Regions from separate parts of the Ureibacillus thermosphaericus genome, predicted to be linked through region 1. Evidence: a T-box and tRNA genes for the amino acid it is inferred to sense, from the RefSeq annotation. Region 1 holds a T-box; the other holds one or more tRNA genes.

Region 1 (8,470 bases):
ATTTGATGCAGAAAACTTGGCGGTGCTCACTGCAATCGGTGAACAATCACCAGATATTGCAGAAGGTGTAGACCAAGCCTTAGAAGCACGAGAAGGATATATGACTGATGAGGATATCGAAGCGATTGGTGCTGGAGACCAAGGATTAATGTTTGGATTTGCTTGCAATGAAACTCCAGAACTGATGCCTCTACCGATTAGTTTAGCTCATCGACTTGCAAGAAGATTATCAGAAGTTCGGAAATCAAAAGAGATTCCGTATTTACGACCAGATGGTAAAACACAAGTTACTGTAGAATATGATGAAAATAATGTACCTCGTCGCATTGATACAATCGTCATTTCTACTCAGCATGATGAAGGAGTTACTCTTGATCAAATTAAAGTAGATATGATGGAAAAAGTTATTAAGGAAATTGTTCCAATAGAGTTGATTGATGATGATACTAAATACTTCATTAACCCAACTGGCCGCTTCGTAATTGGTGGACCAAAAGGAGATGCGGGTCTAACTGGACGCAAAATTATTGTGGATACTTATGGTGGATATGCTCGTCATGGTGGAGGAGCATTTTCTGGAAAAGACCCTACAAAAGTGGACCGTTCTGCTGCCTATGCTGCGCGTTATGTAGCAAAAAACATCGTAGCATCTGGTCTTGCTGATCGAGTAGAAGTTCAATTAGCTTATGCAATTGGTGTTGCACGTCCTGTATCCATTTCAATTGATACTTTTGGAACAGGTAAAGTAAGTGAGAGCAAATTAGTTGAGTGGGTCAAAGAACTATTTGATTTACGACCTGCGGGTATCATTAAAATGCTAGATTTGCGTCGTCCAATTTATAAACAAACTGCTGCATATGGTCATTTTGGTCGCACGGATATCGATTTACCTTGGGAAAGAACAGATGTGGCCCAATTATTAAGAGAGAAGGCAGGATTATAATTATTTTATAAAAATGCAGGCAAATATGAACGCCTGCATTTTTATTTTTCAATGTAAATTTAATATTGTATAAATAATAATAACTTGAATTTTATTTCTTTAATGACTGATAATATTTTCCTTTTTCAACATATTCTTGAATAATGCGATCCATATCTTTACGATCTTCTTCTGTTACTTGACGGACGACTTTAGCAGGATTGCCCATAGCGACAGAATTTGGAGGGATTTTTTTACCAGGAGGTACTAAACTTCCAGCTGCAACGAGTGCTCCTTCTCCGATTTCAGCACCATCTAATATGATGGATCCCATGCCAATTAAAGCGCGTTTACGTACAATACAACTGTGTAAGGTAGCCTGATGACCAACGATGACTTCATCCTCTATGATTAGAGGGTTATTGGGACTTTGATGTAAACAACTTAAATCTTGGATGCTACAACGTTTTCCAATAATCGTTGGTGCAACATCTCCGCGAATCACAGTTCCAAACCAAATTGACGTATCTTCGCCAATTGTAACATCTCCAGTAATCGTTACATGGTCTGCTATAAATACAGAAGGATCGATATTAGGTTCTTTATCTTTATAAGGATAAATCATCGCAAAGCTCCTCATTTCTAAAGTATTATTATGTATATTATCCTAGCAAATAAGAAAATATTTGAAAATAGAACAAAACTAACTTGTAATGACAGAAGTATTAGTGGATTTAGGAGGAACGCTATGTGGAAGTGGGAAACTAAAGAGCAACCGAAAGCTGTTATAGTAATAATACATAGCGCTTTTGAAAACCACCGTTGGTATGCATGGTTAATAGAAAAATTGATGACGGAAGGTTATCATGTCGTGATGGGCGATTTACCAGGGCATGAAGAAGGGTCAAAATTTACGAGGGTTCATGATGAATTAATTGACGAATACTTACTTTTCATTAAACAGCTCATGAAAAGCGCTCTTCAATATCATTTACCAGTATTTATCATTGGACATGGCTTGGGCGGAACCCTTGCAATTCAATTTTTAAGGTCAACGAAGATGGAATGCGCTGGACTAGTATTAACTGCTCCGTGGTTACAGTTGCATAAACATTCCAATTTACTTACAAGTGCACTAGCAAGCATGAACATAGCACCAAGCAAAAAAGTGTCGATGGAGTTTGATAGACGATTATTTACTCGAAATTCTGATGGTTTTCTAGAGATGGAGGATGACGTACCATATCATTCCAATGTTACCGTTCGATGGTATCGAGACATTCAACAATTAATGAAAAATTTGATGACTCAGGATAAGACATTGTCATTGCCCATTTTGCTGTTTACCCCTAATCAAGATAAAGTGGCGGATTCAGAAACGGCGAGAAAGTGGCTATTATTGCAAAAAACAAGTGAATTTCAATATAAAGACTGGCCCCATAGTTATCACAATATTTTTCATGATTATGAAAGGGAAGAAGTATTTCTATACATGAGAGATTTTATGAATAATGTTCTACGATCTATAGGATATATAGTTTAATTGAATTATATTGAAATTGGAGGAATGTTCGATATGGACATTCCTTTTTTAATATAAAATTAATAATTTTTTTAAAAAAATGATATCAAAAATATTGATTGTTTTCATAAGTTTTTGTAATATAAAAAATATTCATGATACATAAATTTAAAGGGGTGTGTGTATGTTAGAAAATTTCTTAAACTGGATTAGCGGCATCCTTTGGGGGCCAATCATGATTTATGGGATTTTAATCGTAGGACTTGTGTTCTCGATTATGACCCGATTTGCTCAAATTAGAAAAATTAAAGAAATGTTTGTTTTAATGTTTACTGGAGAGAAATCAGAAGCTGGTGTTTCTTCTTTCCAAGCATTAACGATAGCGCTTTCAGGACGCGTCGGTACCGGAAATATTATTGGTACGGCCAGCGCTATTGCATTCGGTGGTCCGGGTGCGGTATTCTGGATGTGGATTACAGCATTTATTGGAGCATCAACTGCATATGTAGAATCAACATTAGCGCAAATCTATAAAACTAAAAAACAAGGGGTTTATCGTGGTGGACCAGCTTATTACATGGAAAAGGGGACTGGTAAACGCTGGTTCGGAGTAATGTTTGCGATTGCAGCCATTTTAGCGATGGCTATCTTGATGCCTGGAGTTCAATCAAATGCCATTTCCAGTGCAATGAACAACGCATTTAACATTTCACCTTGGATAACAGGTTTAATTACAATTGCTTTACTTGGTTTCGTTATTATTGGTGGAGTAAAACGAATTGCGAATGCAGCTCAAATTATCGTACCATTTATGGCGGTTGCATACCTATTAGTAGCAATTGTCGTGATTATCATGAATATTTCTGAAGTGCCTGCAGTATTCGGATTAATTATCCGCAGTGCATTTAGTGTAGATGCAACATTCGGTGGAATGATTGGTGCTGCCATTGCATGGGGGGTAAAACGCGCTGTTTATTCCAACGAAGCTGGACAAGGTACAGGACCACATGCTGCTGCAGCTGCGGAAGTATCCCATCCAGTTAAGCAAGGTCTAGTACAATCAGCATCTATTTATATTGATACGTTGCTTGTATGTTCCGCGACAGCGTTAATGATTTTATTCATGGGCACTTACAATACGAATGTGAATAATGCTGATGGAGAATTAATTGTTGAACATGTACCAGGGCATAGCTATACAGAATTTACTCAGCTTGCTGTTACTGGAGCATTCCCTGGATTAGATAATTTCGGTGCTGCATTTGTAGCCTTTGCGTTATTCTTCTTTGCATTCACAACATTAATGGCTTACTACTATATTGCAGAAACGAATGTTGCTTATTTATTCTCCGGACGCACAGAAGGAACGATTACTTGGATTCTAAAAATTGTAATGCTTGCTTCCGTATTTTACGGTTCAGTAAGAACATCAGATTTAGCTTGGCTACTAGGGGATATTGGACTTGGTTTAATGGTTTGGACAAATGTCATTGGAATTATTGTATTAGCGAAGCCTACCTTCATTGCTTTAAAAGATTATGAGGAACAAAGAAAAGCTGGAAAAGATCCTGTATTTGATCCTATTAAGCTAGGTATCAAAAATGCAGATTTCTGGGTAGAGCGTAATCAATCGAAAAATCAACAACAAGTAAATAAAGAAAAAGCAAAAATGTAGAAAAAGAAAAACTGCGGACTTATTTTAAGTCTGGCAGTTTTTTCATTTTCTCCAAAGCAATGATAAACGGAGGGTCGTTTTTTTGATTAATGAATTCATAGCGAAGAACGTGAACATATTTTTGAGGAAGAGATTTTACAAATTCAATCACCGCATCTCTTTCCTCTTTCCCACCTTCGTGACCATGGTAAATCACTAAAACAATCATGCCGCCAATCTTTAAAAGTGATAGTAATTGTTCAATTGCAGAAATAGTTGTTTCTCCTTTGGTGATAATGTCATGATTTCCACCAGGTAAGTAGCCTAAATTAAAGATAGCCCCCGCTACTTCTTCTTGGACATATTTAGTCAGTTGTTCGTGTCCATCTAAAATGACACGGGCTCTATGTTCTAATCCGTTTTCTTTTAATCGTTGAATTGTTACATCTACTGCTTGTTGTTGAATATCAAAGGCATAGACAAAACCTGTCTCTCCTACAAGATTAGCTAGAAATAATGTATCGTGGCCGTTTCCAGCGGTTGCATCAACGGCGATATCACCTTCATTAATTACAGATGATAATAAAGTTTTTGCGTAAGGTAAAACCCGTTCTAGCATTATTTGTTCACTTCCGCCTTATAATATTTTCCTTGCCAGGAGTTTCTACGTTCTAATTCAGCATCAATGCCGTTTAACACTTCCCATTTGTTCACGCTCCACATTGGACCAATCATTAACTCTATCGGTCCATCACCGGTAATGCGATGGATGATCATGTTTGGCGGAAGAATTTCTAATTGGTCTGCTACAAGTTTGATATACTCTTCTCTTTCAAGGAATTGCAACATGCCTTTTTCATATTGTTTTACCATCGGTGTTCCTTTTAATAAATGCAAGAGATGAATTTTGATGCCTTGAACATCTAACTTAGCCACTTCACGTGCCGTTTCCATCATCATATCGTAATCTTCTAATGGTAAACCGTTAATGATGTGGGTACAAACACGTATATTATGTTTGCGAAGTTTCTCGACTCCTTCAACATATGTAGCATAATCATGAGCTCGATTGATTAAATTCGCTGTTCTTTCATGTACCGTTTGCAGTCCCATTTCAACCCATAAAAATGTTCTTTCATTTAATTCTGCCAAATATTCTACGACGTCATCTGGTAGACAATCGGGGCGAGTAGCGATGCTTAAACCCATTACCCCTTCACAATTTAGTGCAGCTTCAAATTTCTCTTTTAAAACAGGTAGAGGTGCGTGAGTATTTGTATATGCTTGGAAATAGGCCATTGTTTTACCGTCTTTCCATTTATTCTGCATTTTTGCTTTAATTTTTTCGAATTGGACCGGAATTGGGTCAACTCGATCACCGGCAAAATCCCCACTGCCGGCAGCGCTGCAGAAAGTGCAACCTCCATAAGCCACTGTTCCGTCTCGATTCGGACAATCAAAGCCTGCATCTAATGCTACTTTATATACTTTATGGCCAAACTTATCACGCAAATATCGATTCCATGTATAGTAACGTTTCCCATCGGAAGGGAATGGAAATTGTTGCTCTGTCAATTGTTTCACTCCTTACTGGTATTCACGAAAACATTTGCATTTTGTTGGGTTAGATGTTGATTCATGAGCGGAATACCATTACACATTATAACATTGAAGAGGAAGCGTTGTAATCTTATTAATATTACTTATATGATTTATATTAAAATTTACAATATTAGTTATAATAGGTAATAATATATCAATCATGAAGAATAAAGGGGAGTTTAGGGTTGATATTTCAAATAATGGGGATAGGAAATGCTATTGGATTCATCATGTTCTTTTTTATTTATCTTCTAAGCATGATACTGGGTTTTTTCAAGCATTCCGCATTTTTTGCTCTAGCCATTATCGGATTTGGGGGAGCGGTTTATTACGTTGTTCGAATTGTTTCAAATATACTGAAGGAAATAAAGAAAAGAAATACAGAATAACTGTGAAAAACTAGCCATATGAGGAAATTTAGTCTAAAATAATATACATTAAGATTTGTATTCATAGGGCTTGTATAATTTCTATATTTCCATTAAAATGAATTCATTGAAAATATGTACGACTAGGAGAAGGAATAGTAGATTTTGACGCTTTAACAGAGAGCTAGCGGTTGGTGGGAGCTAGTAAGCAGACAAATCGAACTCGCCTTTGAGTCTGTTTTAGTGAAAAGTAGTAGCTAAAACCGTTCACCGCGTTAAGGGTATGAGCTGAGTGCATGTGTCACTAATTTGGGTGGTACCGCGGGAGTAACATACTCTCGTCCCTTCTCTTTGGGTTGGGGCGAGTTTTTTTATTTTTTTAAAAATTCCGTTAATTCTACCACTTTTAGGATAATATACGGATAGGCAATTTATTGTTTCACGTATGTAGTAAAAAAGGTTGCAATAAATTAGGTCAAGGAGGAAGTACCCGTGAGTTACAATCATCGAGAAATTGAGAAGAAATGGCAGACGTATTGGGCGCAAAATAAAACCTTTAAAACATTAAACGATAATTCGAAACCTAAATTTTACGCATTGGACATGTTCCCTTATCCATCTGGATCAGGTTTGCATGTAGGTCACCCAGAAGGCTATACAGCGACAGATATATTATCTCGTTATAAACGCATGCAAGGTTATGATGTCCTTCATCCAATGGGATGGGATGCGTTTGGACTCCCTGCTGAGCAATATGCATTAGATACAGGTAACGATCCTGCCGAGTTCACTCAACAAAATATCGAGAACTTCAAACGTCAAATTCAAGAATTAGGATTTTCATATGACTGGGATCGGGAAATCAATACAACAGATCCAGAATATTATAAATGGACACAATGGATTTTTATTCAATTATATAAACATGGATTAGCATACATTGATGAGGTACCTGTAAACTGGTGTCCAGCTCTTGGTACTGTGCTTGCCAATGAAGAAGTTATTGATGGTAAATCAGAACGCGGAGGGCATCCGGTAATACGTAAACCAATGAAACAATGGATGCTAAAAATTACAGCATACGCTGACCGCTTATTGGAAGATTTAGATGAGTTGGATTGGCCTGAAAGCATTAAAGAAATGCAACGAAATTGGATTGGCCGTTCAGAAGGTGCTGAAGTTACATTTACTGTACAAGGTACTGACAAACAATTCCGTGTGTTCACAACACGTCCTGACACATTGTTTGGAGCGACATATTGTGTTCTTGCACCGGAACATGATTTAGTAAAAGAAATTACGACTCCTGAACAAAAAGAACAAGTGGATGCTTATATTGAACAAGTACAATCTAAATCTGATTTAGAACGTACAGATTTAGCAAAAGAAAAAACAGGTGTATTTACTGGTGCTTATGCCATTAACCCAGTTAACGGAAAAGCTATTCCAATTTGGATTGCGGACTATGTGCTTTCTTCATATGGAACAGGTGCCATTATGGCAGTTCCTGCACACGACGAAAGAGACTATGAATTTGCGAAAAAGTTCAATTTACCAATCATTCCTGTTTTAGAAGGCGGAAATATTGAAGAAGAAGCGTTTACTGGAGATGGACCACATATCAACTCCGATTTCCTAAATGGTTTAGGAAAAGAAGATGCAATTAAGAAAGCCATCGAGTGGTTGGAAGAAAAAGGCGTAGGAGAAAGAAAAGTATCTTATCGTCTGCGTGATTGGTTATTTAGCCGTCAACGTTATTGGGGCGAACCAATTCCGATTATCCATTGGGAAGATGGCACAATGACAACAGTACCTGAGGAAGAGTTACCTCTTCGCTTGCCTAAAACAAATGATATTCGCCCAAGTGGTACAGGAGAATCTCCACTAGCAAATATTGAAGATTGGGTAAATGTAGTAGATCCGAAAACAGGTAAGAAAGGTCGTCGTGAAACTAATACAATGCCTCAATGGGCAGGGTCCAGCTGGTATTTCTTGCGCTATATCGACCCAAATAACAAAGAAAAACTTGCGGATGAAGAGCTTTTAAAACGCTGGTTGCCAGTAGATATTTACATTGGTGGTGCGGAACATGCTGTTCTTCACTTGCTATACGCTCGCTTCTGGCATAAATTCTTATACGATATTGGCGTTGTTCCAACGAAAGAACCATTCCAAAAATTATTCAACCAAGGAATGATTTTAGGAGAAAATAATGAAAAAATGTCTAAATCAAGAGGTAACGTTGTAAACCCTGACGACATTGTGCGAAGCCATGGTGCAGACACGTTGAGACTTTATGAAATGTTCATGGGTCCTCTAGATGCTTCTGTTGCATGGTCTACGAAGGGGCTAGATGGAGCAAGACGTTTCTTAGATCGAATTTGGAGACTATTTGTAAACGA
Region 2 (8,470 bases), 500 kb from region 1:
GTGTAGACGGGGATAACCTGTCTCAAGGGTTCAAATCCCTTACTCTCCGCCATAATTAAGAGATTGGCCCCTTGGTCAAGTGGTTAAGACACCGCCCTTTCACGGCGGTAACACGGGTTCGAATCCCGTAGGGGTCACCAATTCGGAGGATTAGCTCAGCTGGGAGAGCACCTGCCTTACAAGCAGGGGGTCGGCGGTTCGATCCCGTCATCCTCCACCATAAAAAAACAATTAACATTATCGCGGGGTAGAGCAGTCTGGTAGCTCGTCGGGCTCATAACCCGGAGGTCGCAGGTTCAAATCCTGTCCCCGCAACCAAAGTGGTCCCGTGGTGTAGCGGTTAACATGCCTGCCTGTCACGCAGGAGATCGCGGGTTCGAGTCCCGTCGGGACCGCCATAAAAAGTGGGTCGGTAGCTCAGTTGGTAGAGCATTTGACTGAAGATCAAAGTGTCGGCGGTTCGATTCCGTCCCGACCCACCATAAATATGCCGGTGTAGCTCAATTGGCAGAGCAACTGACTTGTAATCAGTAGGTTGAGGGTTCGATTCCTTTCGCCGGCACCATACTTTCCGGAGGGGTAGCGAAGTGGCTAAACGCGACGGACTGTAAATCCGTTCCCTTTGGGTTCGGCGGTTCGAATCCGCCCCCCTCCACCATTACAGGGGCATAGTTTAACGGTAGAATAGAGGTCTCCAAAACCTTTGGTGTGGGTTCGATTCCTACTGCCCCTGCCATTTTTAATTTTCACCAAGATATTTTGGCGACTGTGGCGAAGTGGTTAACGCATCGGATTGTGGATCCGACATACGTGGGTTCGATTCCCATCAGTCGCCCCATACATATTTTAATATACCTGCTTTTGGCGGCTGTGGCGAAGTGGTTAACGCATCGGATTGTGGATCCGACATACGTGGGTTCGATTCCCATCAGCCGCCCCATAAAATAGAATAAAAGTTGTTTATATAATATTATTGGGGTATAGCCAAGTGGTAAGGCAACGGATTTTGATTCCGTCATGCCCAGGTTCGAATCCTGGTACCCCAGCCATTCAAGCGGAAGTAGTTCAGTGGTAGAACACCACCTTGCCAAGGTGGGGGTCGCGGGTTCGAACCCCGTCTTCCGCTCCAGTAATTTGGCGGCTTAGCCAAGCGGTAAGGCACGGGTCTGCAACACCCTTATCACCGGTTCGAATCCGGTAGCCGCCTCCAAATAAATAAATATCGGTTTAACCGATTTATTTTTTTCTCTTTTTTATTATGCCGATGTGGCGGAATTGGCAGACGCGCACGACTCAAAATCGTGTTCCCAAAAGGAGTGTGGGTTCGACTCCCACCATCGGCATTAGGATTCAAGGAAACCTTATATCATCAAACCCTTCAGTAATAATGGGTTCTTTGTCAAATGGTGTTGGTGAATAAATGTTAGTGACATTATTTGGTAATATGTAATCGGATGGCTTAGGGGAAATTCGAGGTTCCCCTAAGCTGTTTTTATTTTCGCTAAGTTTTGGGTAATGAATATTCGGTTTCTAAAGTGATAGAAGGATCGATAACCGAAAGAAATGCGTTTAATCACCTTGATTTTGCTATTAATCCTTTTGTTATAATCATATTTCAACGTATTCTCCACGTAATTGATGTATTTGTTTATTGTCTTGATGGCGGTTTTCATATAGCTGGAAACGCTGTTCTGTTTATTTGCCAAGGTTTTCTTCAAGAGCTCAAAGTCTTTGGTTTTGATGCAATGTCGAACGTATTGGTATAACTCATAGGACGCTTTTAATTCAGAATCTAAATCAATGAGATAGTGGAGAATCTCCACCTCACACATATGCTTTTTAAAGCAACGATGATATGTATAGTTCTTATAATCAAGTTTTGTTTGATCTTTCAGAAGGAGCTTCCAGTATGTTTTCAATTTATTGTAATTCTTTTTATCCCGATTCATGACGTTGATGCGCGTTTTGTTTAAAGCTCTGCTAAATAGTTGGAGGATATGGAATTTGTCGAGTACGATTTCCGCTTTAGGGAAAACTTCTTGGATTAAGGAAATATAAGGGCTGTACATATCGATGACAATCGTTTTTACCGCATCTCTCGCCTTCTTGGAATACCGTAAGAAATACTCTTTGAGGACATGTAATCTCCGGTCCTCCACGATATCCACAATCTTCCCCGTTTCAGAGTCGCAGAAAATAAAGGACATCGCTCCAGCTGCGGATTTCACTGATTTAAACTCATCAAAACACAAATGCTTTGGAAGGTAGTGAACATTTGGTTGATAGTAGCTATAAAAGCTGTCAATGACACGACTGACAGTGGCATGAGAAACATGATGTTTCATCGCAATATCTTTTTCGGATATTTTATCTTTGGCGTTTAAAGCAATCGATACTTTGGTATTGTTGGAAATACAACAGTTTTTAGCCACGACGCTCGTTTTTCAAGTAAACGTGGAATGACAATGTTTACAGAAATGACGCTGTTTACGCAATTTTAAGTAAGTATGAAAACCTGAAATGCTAGGCATTTTAATGAGAGACGTTTTAAAACCGTGTATAATGATTTGATCATCAAAGACATATCCACAAGCATAACAAGCTTTTGGTTGATACGTTAACGTCCCATGAAAGACTTTCGCTTTTACTTTTTTGATCGTTTCGGTAGAACAAAAATTTTCATCGAAGGTGATATTTTTGTCTTTTATATTCAGTAGATTTCGTATAGAATGTTGGTGAGACATGTGACACAACTCCTTTGGGAAATGTGGTTTTGGTCGATTACATTTTACCAGAGTTTGTCACGTGTCTCATTTTTTTGTGTAAAAAATGGTGCTGGTTGTATCCACCAACACCAAATATTGTAGAGCCGTTTTAAATTGGCTTCACATAGTAGATTGTAAGTTGCGTAAAATAAACCTAATTTCTCGTTTTCCCATTTAGAGAAATTAGGTTTTTTATTATTTATAAAAATAGTCAAACTATTTTATAGTCAATTACGGATATATTAATAGAATTTCATGATGGAAAATAAGTGGTGAAATTATGAATGTTGAAGAGATATGGATACGGAAAATAAAGAGAAATGGGAATGAAGCGGCGGCAAATAAACTCATTTCCAAATATTATAAAGAGATGTACGCCTTTGTATACAAACAAACGCTCAATAAAGAATTAGCTTTAGATTTGACGCAGGAAATTTTTATTGTCGTATTAAAATCTATCAAAAACTATGACAACAAGAGGGCTTCCTTTCGTACTTGGCTTTATCATGTAGCTTCGAATCGCTTGATTGATTATTATAGGTCGAAAAACTACAAAATACAATTGCTGGAAGATCCCATAGAGGACTATCAATTTCAAGATGAAGAAAATATCCAAATTTCACTGGAGTATAAAGAAGATTATGAAAAAGTTACTCAACTGATTAATCATCTTGAAACTTCATCTCAGCAAATACTTCGGCTTCGTTTATTTGCGGAATATACATTCCGGGAAATCGCAACAATGGTGATGCTGCCTGAAAGCACGGTCAAAACAAAATATTATGCGGCATTGAAACAACTTCGAAAAAGATTGGAGGGTTATCATGAATAAAGAAAAATTCACTATACCATTCCCTGATGAATCTGAAATTCAAAAAGAAATCCATCAAATTGTAAGGACTGGCTTGAAGCCTAAACAGTCATTTTTTTCTTACATAAAGTCAATGTATCAATGTCTTGGTATAAGGCAATTGTTATCAGACCGTTCAGAGCTGGCTTTTACTATTATTATTGCAGCTTTTGTAGTATTCTTTTACATCCTAAAACCGGACCCGGAATTTATGAAAGCGGAGGATCTATATATTTCCCTTTTTTGCTTGTCACCGGTCTTATTCATTGTACTTACTGTATACACCTACTCGAACAAACTGATCAATGCAACTTATGAAGTTGAAATGGCATGCAAATATAATGTTTTCCAAATCATTGCCTTTCGGATGTTACTTTTCAGCTTCATGACGGTTTTAGCGAATACATGGACTATTCTTGTGATGGTCAAAACATATGACGCTTTTCAATTTATAAGGGCATTTATGATTTCAAATTCGGGGCTGTTCATTTTCTCTATTCTTTTTTTATACGTGATGATGAAACGCCGTACAAAAATGGCAGCGGGCATGATGATTTTCGGATGGTTAATTGGGCATCTGCTCCTTGGATTTTTGGCGAATGAACTGTATAGTGCGTTATTAATGAGCATTCCACTCTTTGTATATGGATTGATTTTAGTTGCAAGTATCGTGATATACTTCAACTTTATTCAGAAATTATTTCACTATAAAACTGAAGGAGGAGCTTTTGTAGGGTGATTATCGTAAACAATGTGAGCAAATATTATGGAGATTTTTGTGCTTTAAAAAATATTAACTTGGAACTGGTGCCAGGGGTGTATGGGCTACTTGCACCAAATGGAGCGGGGAAAACTACATTAATAAAAATGCTTGCCACTTTAATTTTTCCGACTGAAGGGGAAATTCTGTATGAAGGAAAAAACATTCTTGATATGGATGAAGATTATCGGAAACTTATCGGTTATTTGCCACAGCAATTCGGCTTTTATAAAAATTATACGCCAAAACAATATTTAACCTATTTGGCGGCATTAAAAGGAATAAAGAAAAAAGAAGCAAATCAAATAATTCCTGAACTTCTAGAAAAAGTATCATTGCAAGATGTGATGAACAAAAAAATGAAGAAGTTCTCAGGTGGAATGATCCAACGTGTAGGCATTGCCCAAGCGCTTTTAAATGATCCTAAAATTTTAATATTGGATGAGCCCACTGCCGGACTAGATCCTAAGGAACGGGCAAGATTTCGCCACATCATTTCGGAATTATCCCGAAACCGCATCGTGTTAATTTCCACCCATATCGTATCAGATGTGGAATCCATTGCGAATGAAATTGTGATGATTAAAAATCAGGAAATTTTTATGAAAGACTCTGTTGAACGAATTTGTAAAAACTATGAAGGATTTGTATATGAAACAAAAATAAAAATAGAAGAATTCAACAGATTTAGTGAGCAACATTTTATTATTGCTGAAAGACAAGAGCAAGATGGAATAAAAGTCAGATTTGTGGAGAAAAATCAAAAGGCTGAAGATTGGGTGGCAGTTGATCCAAATTTGGAAGATGTATTTCTTTATGAGTACCGTGATCGAGAGAAAGCAGGGATTGAATGAACATTCTTTTTCATGAATGCAAAAAAGCTTTTTTATCCCCTGTATTAATATTTCTGCTTCTTTTATTTACGGCGTTCAACTTGTATTTCATTTTCAGCCATTCCTATCTGAAAGATGAATTATCAGTTGCCAATGAAATCGCCAAAAACTATGGTTTGAATATTACTGATGAATCCTTGAAAAAATTTGAACAAGATTATTTAAAAAATTTAAATCGACTCAATGAAATGGTAGAAAGATATACAGAGGAAAAGTTTACGAGTGTTCAGCAGTTTTTGGATACGAAGAGTATTGAAATGTACGATTTATTGAGCGAAGAAGAGTGGAAGTTTATCAACAAATGGTATTTGGAAGAGCAATATTTGAATATGGCCAATATATTGATAAGAGATTACGAACAGTTAAATTGGAACGAAATTAGGGAAACCGTTGCAAGGAAATATCAATTAAGTGGCCAAGCTGAAAAGATATTGGAAAATGAATATAAACAACTTGCTGAACGATTTGAGGAAATCAAAGAAAATGGGGAGCATAAAACATGGTTCTTTGCAGGAAATCCTTATCGGATGCACAGTTTTTTATTCAGAAAATTATTTAAATATATATTTTTTGAATCGCTCATTCTCATTGTTTTGGCAACAGCATTAATTACAAATTATGAATTCGAAAATAAAACTCATTTGGTTGCCTATTCTACTAAAAGAGGAAGAAACTTGGCAAAAGATAAATTTTGGGCAAATCTAATCGTGGCAGGAAGTCTCGCTACCTTTCTATTCATTGTCACTTTAACTTTCTATTTTTCGGTTTTCGATTATTCGCATTTATGGAGAAGTTCCGTAAGCAGTGCATTGAATTGGGAATACAATGAGCCTTATGTTTCTTGGTGGGATTTGAATTTTTTACAATATTTTTTATTAAGTGAATCACTACCGTCGCATAAATGATGTCTGAATTTTCAGTTTTATTTTTTTCTGGACTTTAGAGAAAAAACGAAAACACCTAAGCGAGGGTAGTAAACATCCATTTTTTTACTATAACCTATGACTTGTGCAACAACGACTGGCAAACCTTTATGGGACGCCGTTTCCTTCGATTTTTCGTAACCAAATGTGAGCGGATTTCCACAAAGAAGCCTTTAAATAGCGACTAATTTGTAAGTAACTGCGTTCGCTATTCGTGTTCAACTGAGCTAAAACATTCAGACAGTACACTATCATGGCTACGTACACTTGATTATGCACAGCTTGTTCACTGTGACCGTAGAATTTTTTAATGTTCAGGTGCTGCTTCATCCATTTGAAGAACAGTTCAATCGCCCAGCGTGACTTGTAGATTTCAGCGATTTCAACTGCACTTAAATCAAAACGATTTGTCAGTAAATGAAGCTCATTTCCTTTTGTATCCTGCAATTTGAGTAAGCGAAACACGTTTTCAGAACGATTTTGTGGTGTCCCAATGACAACCATTTCATCAGAGAATACGGGTGAATCTTCTGGTAACGAAAAGGATTCTAACACTCGGACAACAGCGTTTTTACGCAAACGGGTCACAAAGAAATAGCCATCTTCCGTCATTTGATCAAAGCGCCCATAATCCAAGTAACCACGATCAAACACGTACATGCATTCTTTGTCATCCACGAATACTTCTAGTTGACCACGATCATGTTCGTTGGCATTCGTGAGTACGGCTTGATCTGGATAGGAGAGTCCTTTTTCCATAAAAACAAGTCGTAAGTGAAGCTTTACTCCTGATTTTGTTTTTCGAAACTCTGCCCACTTATGATGGGTCAAATCAAGCGGTAATGTACTCGAATCAATGATTTTTAGTGGCGTTGTCAGCTTTCTTCGCTTTTGAAAATGTGTTTTCTCATGAATTTGAGTCACTAAATCAAGAAAAATCGATTGAAAGAAAACCGTTGGAATGGCGTTGATTCGTCTCCCTAACTGTGAAAAACTAATCGATTCCAATCCCGTTGCTCGTTGTAATTCTTCTAAAAAGACAGCGTCACTCAACGCCCGTAAACTCTCGGTTTCATGGAGTTGGGCATACAAAAGCAGTTTCATAAATGAAGCCATATAAAGCTTCTTGGTATAGTGATTTAATTGATGAGTTTTCACTAGGTCGTCAAATAATGGACGATTAATCGGTGAAAACCATTGTTCAAATGATGTTTTTCGTGTAAACTTATCCATTATCGAAATTCCTTTATATTGGATTTGGATAGGTTTACTACCACCAAACCATTATAAAGGATTTTTTTGTGTTTGGATTATATTTCAGAAAATTCGGTTTGTTTGAAGGTGTTAAATTTTTTTAATGCGACACTAGTGTAAGTGAATCAATTTCATAAATCATAGTATTTCTGAAGTATAGAGTACCCCTATACTAAAAACTTTGTTTTTTTTTAAAATTATGCAACTTGGTTTTGTTGCTGTAATAAAGCATTGATTCGATCAACTGCTAGTTTGCAGGTATTATAAATTAACGTCACCAGATTGAAATGCATTTTTGCTTTCTTTCCTGTACGATGACGGACATTGTTTAATTGAAAGTATTCCTTTAAATAAGCGTTAACGCGTTCGACTGCTGTACGTTCTTGATAAAGCTGTTTCCATCGTTCTGTCCCACGTGCTGGATAGGTAAATTTACGGATATCTATATCACATTTGATTTTGAAAACTTTTTGGCAAAGGGTGTCTTCTCGTAATGGGCAAGTTGCACATTCCTTTGGACGTGTGAATTTTAATGTATTGTACTTAGCGTCAAAGCTGTCATATTGGTAACTATGTTCACGCACACAGGTTGGACGAAAATGTTCATCGAATCCTATATATTCTCCTTCTCGGCGAACGTTGTAAGGAATCACGACTCGCATGGACTGTGATACGGCTTGACGGTAAATAGGTTCAACATCATAACCAGCATCAAATATAGCTATTGTAAATTGACCGTTTCCTAAGTGATGAAGTTTTTTCAATAATGGAATCGCAGCTTTACAATCACTTAAATTACCTGAGGACATCAAACGAGTGATGATATATTGACTTTTCGTCGAAACAGCTAAATGTGCTTTATAACCAAACCAGAATGTATTTTTTCCTTTACTATTCTTTTTCACACCCCATTTTGGCTCAATCGGTACATCCTTCCAAAGGGTTTCTAATGGGATATCCAGCTGTTCTTTCAGTTCTTTTTCATAGGTTGATTGATTTCCTTTTTTCTCTACTTGTTCGGCTAA

Evidence for each region. The T-box of region 1 lies ahead of leuS (leucine--tRNA ligase). A T-box ahead of a tRNA ligase gene usually reads a tRNA of that ligase, here a tRNA-Leu.
Region 2: it has a tRNA-Leu gene. The T-box ahead of leuS (leucine--tRNA ligase) is inferred to sense a tRNA for this amino acid. The anticodon was not compared.

What each region holds. Positions count from the first base shown of each region.
Region 1 covers NZ_AP018335.1:2,830,182-2,838,651, reverse strand. Annotated here, with positions in the region: gene metK (methionine adenosyltransferase) at 1-943, shown strand, start outside; gene UtA1_RS13600 (gamma carbonic anhydrase) at 1,035-1,547, opposite strand; gene UtA1_RS13595 (alpha/beta hydrolase) at 1,671-2,465, shown strand; gene UtA1_RS13590 (alanine/glycine:cation symporter family protein) at 2,629-4,119, shown strand; gene UtA1_RS13585 (class I SAM-dependent methyltransferase) at 4,139-4,720, opposite strand; gene UtA1_RS13580 (TIGR01212 family radical SAM protein) at 4,717-5,673, opposite strand; gene UtA1_RS13575 (hypothetical protein) at 5,886-6,089, shown strand; T-box leader at 6,205-6,417, shown strand; gene leuS (leucine--tRNA ligase) at 6,561-8,470, shown strand, end outside.
Region 2 covers NZ_AP018335.1:3,332,159-3,340,628, reverse strand. Annotated here, with positions in the region: tRNA gene UtA1_RS16175 (tRNA-Ser) at 1-52, shown strand, start outside; tRNA gene UtA1_RS16170 (tRNA-Glu) at 66-140, shown strand; tRNA gene UtA1_RS16165 (tRNA-Val) at 145-220, shown strand; tRNA gene UtA1_RS16160 (tRNA-Met) at 242-318, shown strand; tRNA gene UtA1_RS16155 (tRNA-Asp) at 323-398, shown strand; tRNA gene UtA1_RS16150 (tRNA-Phe) at 407-482, shown strand; tRNA gene UtA1_RS16145 (tRNA-Thr) at 490-565, shown strand; tRNA gene UtA1_RS16140 (tRNA-Tyr) at 574-658, shown strand; tRNA gene UtA1_RS16135 (tRNA-Trp) at 663-736, shown strand; tRNA gene UtA1_RS16130 (tRNA-His) at 763-838, shown strand; tRNA gene UtA1_RS16125 (tRNA-His) at 865-940, shown strand; tRNA gene UtA1_RS16120 (tRNA-Gln) at 975-1,049, shown strand; tRNA gene UtA1_RS16115 (tRNA-Gly) at 1,055-1,129, shown strand; tRNA gene UtA1_RS16110 (tRNA-Cys) at 1,137-1,210, shown strand; tRNA gene UtA1_RS16105 (tRNA-Leu) at 1,261-1,343, shown strand; gene UtA1_RS16100 (ISL3 family transposase) at 1,482-2,432, opposite strand; gene UtA1_RS17530 (transposase family protein) at 2,445-2,744, opposite strand; gene UtA1_RS16095 (RNA polymerase sigma factor) at 3,046-3,597, shown strand; gene UtA1_RS16090 (hypothetical protein) at 3,590-4,354, shown strand; gene UtA1_RS16085 (ABC transporter ATP-binding protein) at 4,351-5,229, shown strand; gene UtA1_RS16080 (hypothetical protein) at 5,226-6,173, shown strand; gene UtA1_RS16075 (IS4 family transposase) at 6,300-7,424, opposite strand; gene UtA1_RS16070 (transposase) at 7,643-8,470, opposite strand, start outside.